DNA from 2 places in the Curtobacterium sp. Csp2 genome. Region 2 is predicted to be linked to the other one. Evidence: predicted binding sites of a transcription regulator. Region 2 holds the regulator's gene; the other holds the start of a gene.
The links. The regulator HrcA, encoded in region 2, represses chaperone genes, less so after heat shock. The targets are predictions, from matches to a motif close to TTNGCACTCGNNNNNNNCGAGTGCNAA.
Positions count from the first base shown of each region.

Region 1: the regulator HrcA is predicted to act here: its motif matches at 2,209-2,235, upstream of groES (co-chaperone GroES).

Region 1 covers NZ_CP054593.1:420,576-424,985, reverse strand. The annotation lists gene HUN59_RS02150 (ABC transporter substrate-binding protein) at 1-576, shown strand, start outside; gene rarD (EamA family transporter RarD) at 687-1,649, opposite strand; gene groES (co-chaperone GroES) at 1,820-2,116, opposite strand; gene HUN59_RS02135 (class I SAM-dependent methyltransferase) at 2,275-3,477, shown strand; gene HUN59_RS02130 (DUF4190 domain-containing protein) at 3,546-4,217, opposite strand; gene tsaD (tRNA (adenosine(37)-N6)-threonylcarbamoyltransferase complex transferase subunit TsaD) at 4,334-4,410, opposite strand, start outside.
Region 2 covers NZ_CP054593.1:2,218,095-2,222,504, forward strand. The annotation lists gene HUN59_RS10735 (HAD family hydrolase) at 1-33, opposite strand, end outside; gene hemW (radical SAM family heme chaperone HemW) at 63-1,298, shown strand; gene HUN59_RS10745 (DUF4870 domain-containing protein) at 1,319-1,750, opposite strand; gene hrcA (heat-inducible transcriptional repressor HrcA) at 1,860-2,882, shown strand; gene dnaJ (molecular chaperone DnaJ) at 2,991-4,103, shown strand; gene HUN59_RS10760 (16S rRNA (uracil(1498)-N(3))-methyltransferase) at 4,103-4,410, shown strand, end outside.

The DNA.
Region 1 (4,410 bases), 1.8 Mb from region 2:
GCCACGAAGCCGGACGCGATCGTCGTGCTCGCCTTCGACGAGACGAAGTCGATCATCCCCGAGCTCAAGTCGCAGAACGCGGACATGGCGAAGATCTACATGTCCGACGGCAACACCGCGGACTACTCGAAGGACTTCGACAAGGGCACCCTCGAGGGCGCACAGGGCACCATCCCCGGCGCGAGCCCGAAGGACGAGCTGAAGCAGCGCCTGTCGGACTACTACCAGAAGACCGCCGGCAAGCCGCTCGCGGACTACTCGTACGCGGCCGAGTCCTACGACGCCACGACGCTCGCCGCACTCGCCGCGGTGAAGGGCAAGGGCACCGACTCCGGCACCATCCAGAAGAACATGGCCGCGGTGTCCGGCGCCGACGGCGGGACCGAGTGCACCACCTTCGCCGACTGCAAGAAGCTGCTCGACGAGGGCAAGGACATCCATTACACCGGCCCGTCCGGCATCGGTCCGTTCGACGAGAACAACGACCCGTCGAGCGCCTACATCGGCATCTACAAGTTCGACGGTGACAACAAGCCCGTGTACCAGAGCGCCATCCAGGGCTCGGTCTCGAAGTAACACCCCTGCAAGGACGACAGTCCCCCGCGGATCATCCGCGGGGGACTGTTGCGTGCGCCCGCCACTCCGGCAGACGGTCGGCGCCGGCCTGGAGGCACGGGTCGGTCCCGTCAGACCGGCTCGGCCGCCGTGGGTACGAGCGTCCGGCGCCTGGCTGCCCGGGCCGCCGCGAAGCTGTCGACCGTGAGCACGACGAGCGCCACCCACACGATCCCGAAGCCGATCCAACGCGCCGGCGGCATCGCCTCGTGCTGCACGACGACCCCGACGAGCAGCTGCATCACCGGCGCCAGGTACTGCGTCAACCCGAGCGTGGACAGGCTCACCCGCCGCGCCGAGGACGCGAAGAGCAGCAGCGGCACGGCCGTCGCGGGCCCGGTCAGCACCGTGACGAGGACGTGCGGCCAGCCCTCGCTCGTGAAGGTCACCCCACCGCCGAGGCCGGTGACCCCGAGCACGACGAGCGCGCCCACGGCGATCGGCAGGAGCCAGAGCGTCTCGATCGTCAGCCCGCTCAGCGCGTCGACCGTCCCGCCGACGCGCTTCTTCACCAGCCCGTACAACCCGAACGAGAACGCCAGTGTCAGCGAGATCCACGGGACCTGGCCGTAGCCGACGGCGATGACGACGACCGCCACGATGCTGATGCCGACCGCGGCCCACTGCGCCGCACGGAGCCGTTCGCGGAGCACCACGATCCCGAGGGCGATCGTCACGAGCGGGTTGATGAAGTACCCGAGGGCGGCCTCGACCGTGTGGCCCGTCGTCGTTGCGGCGACGTACACGGTCCAGTTGACCAGGATGAGGACGGCCGCGAGGCCCATCACGAGCATCACCCGGCGCTGGGCGAGCAGGGAGCGGGTGCGGAGCCACGAGCGGGTGACGGCGATCGCGACGGCGCAGAAGACCAGCCCGAAGACGATCCGCCACGCGACGATCTCGAACGCGCCGGCGGGGGCCATCGCCGCGAAGAGCAGCGGCATGAGTCCCCACAGCCCGTACGCAACGATCGCCTGGACGACACCGACGGATGCCTCGGAGCGGGCGGGGCGCGTCGGGGTCGGTTCACTCACGGAACCATCCTAGGAAGCCGGACCGACGCGACGGACCGGCACCGTGCCTCCCGGCCGGAAGGCGCACCGGACGTGTGTCGGACGCGAGCTGCACGCCCGCTGGACGCGTGCTGCACGCACGAACGCCCCGCCGGCCGGAGCCGTGCGGGGCGTTCGTCAGGTGCTGGGTGTCAGCGCTCGATGACCGCGAGGACGTCGCGAGCCGAGAGGACCAGCAGGTCCTCGCCCGAGTACTTGACCTCGGTGCCGCCGTACTTCGAGTAGATGACCTTGTCGCCGACGGCGACGTCGAGCGGCACGCGGTTGCCGTTGTCGTCGATGCGACCGGGGCCCACGGCGACGACCTCGCCCTCCTGGGGCTTCTCCTTCGCGGTGTCCGGGATGACCAGGCCGGAAGCAGTGGTCTGCTCCGCCTCGACCTGGCGGATGACGATGCGATCCTCGAGCGGCTTGATGGTGACGGCCACGGTGACCTCTTCTTTCTCGGTACTGACTCGGTACAGATGGGAACCGGTTGGCACTACGCACAGGAGAGTGCCAACGCGAGTCTAGGGACAGTCTGGCACTCGGTCAATCCGAGTGCCAGGCGGCTCCGGCCCTCTCGGCGACCTGGGAGGATCGAGGCGTGGACGCCGCCGATCTCGCACAGCTGCTGACCCCCGAGGGGATGGCCCTGCTCGACCGTACCCCCGGCATCTCCGACGGCGGCGAGATCGTCCGCGTCGTCTCCCGGCTCCGCGCCGAGGGCCACGACCCGGGGCTCGTCGCCGCCGTGCTCACCCAGGCGCGACTCCGACAGCGGGCCCGCGGCAAGTTCGGCGACTTCGCCGGGCGCATGCTCTTCACCGAGGCCGGACTCGAGCAGGCGACCCGGCTGCAGGTCGCCGCGTTGCACGCCGGACGCTTCGTCGGCGCCGGACTCACGCGGGTCGCCGACCTCGGCTGCGGGATCGGCGGCGATGCGCTGGCGATGGCCGCGCTCGACCTCGACGTCACCGCCGTCGACCGGGACGAGGTCACGGCGGCCGTCGCGACGCACAACCTCGCGCCGTGGCCGAACGCCCGGGTGGAGCTCGGCGACGCGGCCGGGTTCGACCTCGGTCGGGTGGACGGCGTGTGGATGGACCCGGCCCGTCGGACCGCCGGGCACGCGAACACCCGGCGGCTGGCGGACCCGGACGACTGGTCGCCGTCGCTCGACACGGTCTTCGCGGCCGCGACGACGACCCCGACGGGCGTCAAGCTCGGGCCGGGCATCGACCGCGACCTCATCCCGGACACGCTCGAGGCGCAGTGGGTCTCCGTCGACCGCGAGGTCGTCGAGCTCGTGCTCTGGTCCGGTCCCCTCGCCCGCCCAGGCATCCGACGTGCCGCGACGGTCATCGGCGCACACGGCACCGCGGAGCTGACCGCTCCCGGGGACACCGAGGACGTCGAGGTCGGCCCCGTCGGCGACTACCTGTACGAGCCGGACGGCGCGGTGATCCGCGCGCGGCTGATCGGGGACCTCGCCCGGTCGCTCGACGGCCGGATGCTGTCCGAGGGCATCGCGTACGTGACCTCGGACCGTGCGGTGGCGACGCCGTTCGCGCAGGGCTTCCGGGTGCTCGACACGATGCCGCTCGACGTGAAGCAGCTCGCGGCACGCCTGGCGGCGGAGGACGTGGGCACCGTCGAGATCAAGAAGCGGGGTGTGGACGTCGACCCGGCGCAGTTCCGGAAGCGGCTGCGGCTGCGGGGCCGGCGCGCGGTCACGCTCGTGCTCACCCGCCTGGAGGGACGACACACGGCGATCCTGTGCGAGCGGCTCGTCGACGTGGCCGGCTGAGCCCGCCACGGACGACGACGGGCCCCGCGTGGTTGCGCGGGGCCCGTCGCCGTGGTCGTCCGGGTTCGTCAGCCGACGAAGGCGCCGGAGTCGTAGCCGTAGGGGTCGGAGTACGAGCTGCTGAAGCCGGCGAAGACCACGAGCGCGATGATCCACAGGATCCAGAATCCGGTCATCACCCAGCCGGCGATGATGCCGGTCAGGGCGAGGGCACGGCCGCCCTCACCGTTCTGCTTGATCTTGCCGAGGGCGATGTGGCCGAGGATCGCGCCGGCGGGGCCGAGCAGGATCGCCATGAAGAACAGCGGGATCGCCCCGAGACCGAACACGATCGAGAGCACCGCGAGGGTGTTCGTCTTCGGGCGCTGCGCGTAGGGCTGGTACCCGGTGGAGGCGTAGGACGCCGCGTACGGGTTCGACTGCTGCTGCGGCTGGGCGTACGGGTTGCTCGGCTGCTGACCGTACTGGCCGCCCTGCTGCTGGCCGTACTGGGCACCGGACGGCTGCTGGTACGGGTTCGACTGCTGCTGCGGCTGCGCGTAGGGGTTCGACTGCTGCTGCGGCTGGCCGTACGGGTTCTGCTGCTGGCCGGGTGCCGAGTACGGGTACTGCGGAGCCGACCGGGGCGCGGACTGCGGCGCCTGGGACCCGGACGCGCTCGACGTCGGGTTCGAGGACCCGGTCGAGTTCGACGCGTTCGACGACTCGTCCGGCTTCGGCCACTGGTTCTGATCGGACACCGGTCCACCCCTCTCGGCGCCTGGTCGGTCGACGCCCGACCTGAATCCTCCCACAAGGACCCGCAGCGGGTTCAGCGCCCCGGGCTGCCCGACCCTCCGTCGGACCAGGACGGGCGTCAGACCTGGACGGTCGTCACCGGCAGCGTCGAGTCCGCGGCGAACCCGAGGTCGCTCGGCGCGTGCCCCTCGGCGA
Region 2 (4,410 bases):
CAGCACCGTGGTGGGGACGGTGTGGTGCTCCATGCCCTCCATCATGACCGAGAATGGAGTCCATGCCGAGTGCTCTGCCGATCGCCGACCCCGCGCCGTCGGACGGCCTGATCACCCCCGGCCCCGGAGCGGGCGACGTCCCCTTCGGCGTGTACGTGCACGTGCCGTTCTGCCGGGTGCGCTGCGGCTACTGCGACTTCAACACCTACACGGCGTCCGAGCTCCGAGGGGTCCGCCGCGACGACTACGCCGGCCACGCGGTGCAGGAGATCGCCTGGGCGGCCGAGGTGCTCGACCGCTCCGGCGTCCCGCGCCGACCGGTCTCCACGGTGTTCTTCGGCGGCGGCACCCCGACGATGCTCCCTGCGTCGGACCTCGCGATGATCCTGCGGGCGATCGACGACACGTGGGGGATCCTGCCCGGGGCGGAGGTCACGACCGAGGCGAACCCGGACTCCGTCGACGCGGACGCGATCGGCACCCTGCAGCGCGCGGGCTTCACGCGGATGAGCTACGGCATGCAGTCCGCGGTGCCGAACGTCCTCGCGACGCTCGACCGCACGCACGACCCCGAACGGGTGCCCGTCGTCGTCGACCTCGCGAAGCAGCACGGGCTCGACGTCTCGCTCGACCTCATCTACTCGACGCCCGGCGAGTCCCTGGACGACTGGCGGACGTCACTCGACGCGGCGCTCGCGTGCCGGCCCGACCACGTCTCGGCGTACTCGCTCATCGTCGAGGAGGGCACGGCGATGGGCCGCGCGGTGTCCCGCGGCGAGCTCCCGGCCCCGGACGACGACCTCGCCGCCGACATGTACGAGCTGGCGGACCGGGTCCTCGGTGACGCCGGCTACACCTGGTACGAGGTCTCGAACTGGGCCCGGGCGGACGCGGACGGCAGTCCGGCGCAGCACGCGAGCCGGCACAACCTGTCGTACTGGAAGGGACACGACTGGTGGGGGATCGGACCTGGCGCGCACTCCGCGGTGGCCGGCACCCGCTGGTGGAACGTGAAGCACCCGGCCGCCTACGCGAACCGGGTGCTCGCGGGGGAGTCACCGGCAGCCGGCCGCGAGACGCTCGACGACGAGACCCGGTACGTCGAGCGCGTCCTGCTCGCCGCGCGGGTCCGCGGCGAGCTCACCACGGCGGAGCTCCGTCCGTCGGCACGCGAGCGCGTCGCCGGGCTCATCGCGCGCGGACTCGTGGACGGTTCGGCCGCGGTGCGGGGGCGGCTCGAGCTGACCCTGCAGGGTCGGCTGCTCGCGGACGCGGTGGTCCGCGAGCTGCTCGACTGACCTGGTCCTGCTCGAGCGGCCTAGTTCTTGATGAACTCGATCGTGAGCGGGTACTTGTAGAGGTCGCCACGGTTCGCTGCGATGGCCGCCATGATCGCGAAGACGATGACGAGCACCCCGATGATCGGGAGCAGCACGAAGCCGATCAGGACGATGCAGAGCAGCCCGGCGACGATGTACGCGATGGCCGCGGTGATGTGGAAGTTCAGCGCCGTGCGGGTGTGCTCCTTGATGAACGACCCACGGTCGCGGAGCACCAGGTAGGCGATCAACGGCACGAGGAAGTTGAAGAAGATGCCGCCGACGTGCGTCAGGGTCGCCCACAGCCGCTGGTCCTCCGGCGACATCGGCTGCGGGACCTGGTACCCCTGCGGGTACTGCGGTCCGCCGGGGTTCGCCGGCCCCCCGGGCTGCTGGTCGTAGGGCCCTCCGGGCTGCTGTCCGTAGCTCATGCCCAGAGCGTAGCGGGAGGGGCCCGCCCGGGTCCCGGTCCGTCGGCGGTCGGGCGTAGGATCAGCAGTCGAGACGTCCGAGTGCCAGCATCGAACGGAAGGGGTCCGGATGGTCAGCGAACGCTCCCTCGAGGTCCTCAAGGCCATCGTGCGGGACTACGTCGCGTCGCGCGAGCCCGTCGGCTCGAAGTCGATCGTCGACCGCCACGCCTTCGGGGTGAGCGCGGCGACGATCCGGAACGACATGGCCCTGCTCGAGGACGAACAGCTCATCGTGGCCCCGCACACCTCGTCGGGCCGGGTGCCGACCGACAAGGGGTACCGGGTCTTCGTCGACCACCTCGCGGCCGCCCGCCCGCTGTCCAGCGCGCAGCGCCACGCGATCGAGACGTTCCTCGGCACCCCGAACGACCTCGACGAAGTCCTCGGCCGCACCGTCCGGCTGCTCAGCCAGCTCACGAACCAGGTCGCACTCGTCCAGTACCCGTCGATGGTGCGCGCGCGGGTGCAGCACATCGAACTCGTCCGCCTCGGCGACACGCGGCTCATGGTGGTGCTCATCACCGACACAGCCCGGGTCGAGCAGCGCGTCGTCGAGACCGACGTCCCGCTCGACGAAGACGCTCTCGCCGAACTGCGCTCCGTGCTCAACGGCGCGTCCGTCGGGTTGCTCCTGCACGACGTGCCCCGGGCGCTCCGGGCGGTCCCGCAGCAGCTCCGCCCCGACGCCCAGACGCTCGCCGGTGTCGTCGTCGCGACGCTCATCGAGCAGGTCGCGGCGAACCGACAGGACCGCCTGGTGATGGCGGGGGCGGCGAACCTCGCGAAGAGCGAACGCGACTTCTCCGGCGGATTGTTCCCCGTGCTCGAGGCGATCGAGGAGCAGGTCACCCTGCTCCGGCTCTTCGGGGAGATGCAGCTGGACGACGTCGCGGTCGCCGCGAGCATCGGCGCCGAGAACGCCGAGTACGGGCTCGACGCCACGAGCATCGTCGCGGGCGGCTACCTGGCCGGCGGCGGCGAGGTCGCGCGGCTCGGGGTGCTCGGGCCGACGCGGATGGACTACGGCACGAACATGGCCGCGGTGCGCGCCGTCGCACGGTACCTGTCCAAGCTCCTGGGCGAACATTGACCGACCCGGCCCCCGACGGGCACAGGCCGCCCCGCCCGGGTGATCCGTGCCTCCAGACCGACCTGACCGGCGGCGAACGCCGCACCGACCGAACCGACTGAGGGATACGTGGCAGACCACTACGACGTCCTCGGCGTCCAGCAGGACGCCTCCGATGCCGACATCAAGAAGGCGTACCGCCGGCTCGCGCGCGAGCTGCACCCGGACGTGAACCCGAGCCCGGACGCGGCCGAGCGCTTCAAGGACGTGACGCACGCGTACGACGTGCTGAGCGACCCCGAGCAGCGGCGGCGGTACGACGCCGGACCGCAGGCGGACAGCCCCTTCGGTGGCGGCGCCGGCGGGTTCAGCGACATCTTCGACGCGTTCTTCGGCGGCGGCGGCGGTGGCGGGCGGGGCAACGGCCCGCGCAGCCGGGCCGAGCGTGGACAGGACGCCCTGCTGCGCATCGAGGTCGACCTCGACGAGGTCGTCTTCGGCACCCACAAGGACGTCGAGGTCGACACGGCCGTCGTCTGCGAGACCTGCAACGGCTCGTGCTGCGCGCCCGGCACGAGCCCGCGCACGTGCGACATCTGCGGCGGCAGCGGCCACATCCAGCGCCAGGTCCGATCGCTCCTCGGCAACGTGGTGACGAGCGCCCCGTGCGGCACCTGCCGCGGCTACGGCACCGTCATCCCGAGCCCCTGCCCGACCTGCCAGGGCCAGGGCCGCGTCCGTGCGCGCCGCACGATCCCGGTGGACGTCCCCGCCGGCGTCGAGACCGGGCTCCGACTGCAGATGCCCGGTCAGGGCGAGGTCGGTCCGGCTGGTGGCCCCTCGGGTGACCTCTACCTCGAGGTGAAGGTCCGCCACCACGACGTCTTCAGCCGCGACGGCGACGACCTGCTCGCGACGCTCGAGGTCCAGATGACCGACGCGATCCTCGGCGCGCACACCACGATCGACGGTCTGGACGGCCCGGTCGAGCTCGAGCTGCGCCCGGGCGTGCAGAGCGCCGACGTGCTCGTGATCAAGGACCGCGGGGTCACCAAGCTCCGCGGCAACGGTCGCGGCGACCTGCGCGTCGGCGTGCAGGTCGTCACCCCGACCAAGCTGTCGCACAAGGAGCGCCAGCTCGTCGAGCAGCTCGCGAAGTCGCACAAGGCCGCGAAGCCGCAGCTCGCCCGGTTCCAGCAGGGCATGTTCGGCAAGCTGCGCGACCGCTTCCTGCACTTCTGATGGCGTCCCTCCACCTGGTCGACCCGGGCACGCTCGACGGCGTCGGGGTCGGTGACACCGTCACGCTCGACGGTCCAGAGGGCCGGCACGCCGTGTCGGTCGCGCGGGTCCGTGTCGGCGAGGCCCTGCGCATCGCCGACGGCCGCGGCACGGTGGTGGCCGGGACGGTCGCGTCGACGGGTCGCGACGAGCTGACGCTCACCGTCGACGCCGTCACGGTCGAGCCCGCGCCCCGACCAGCGCTCGTGCTCGTGCAGGCGCTCGCGAAGGGCGGCCGCGACGAGATGGCGGTGCAGGCCGCGACCGA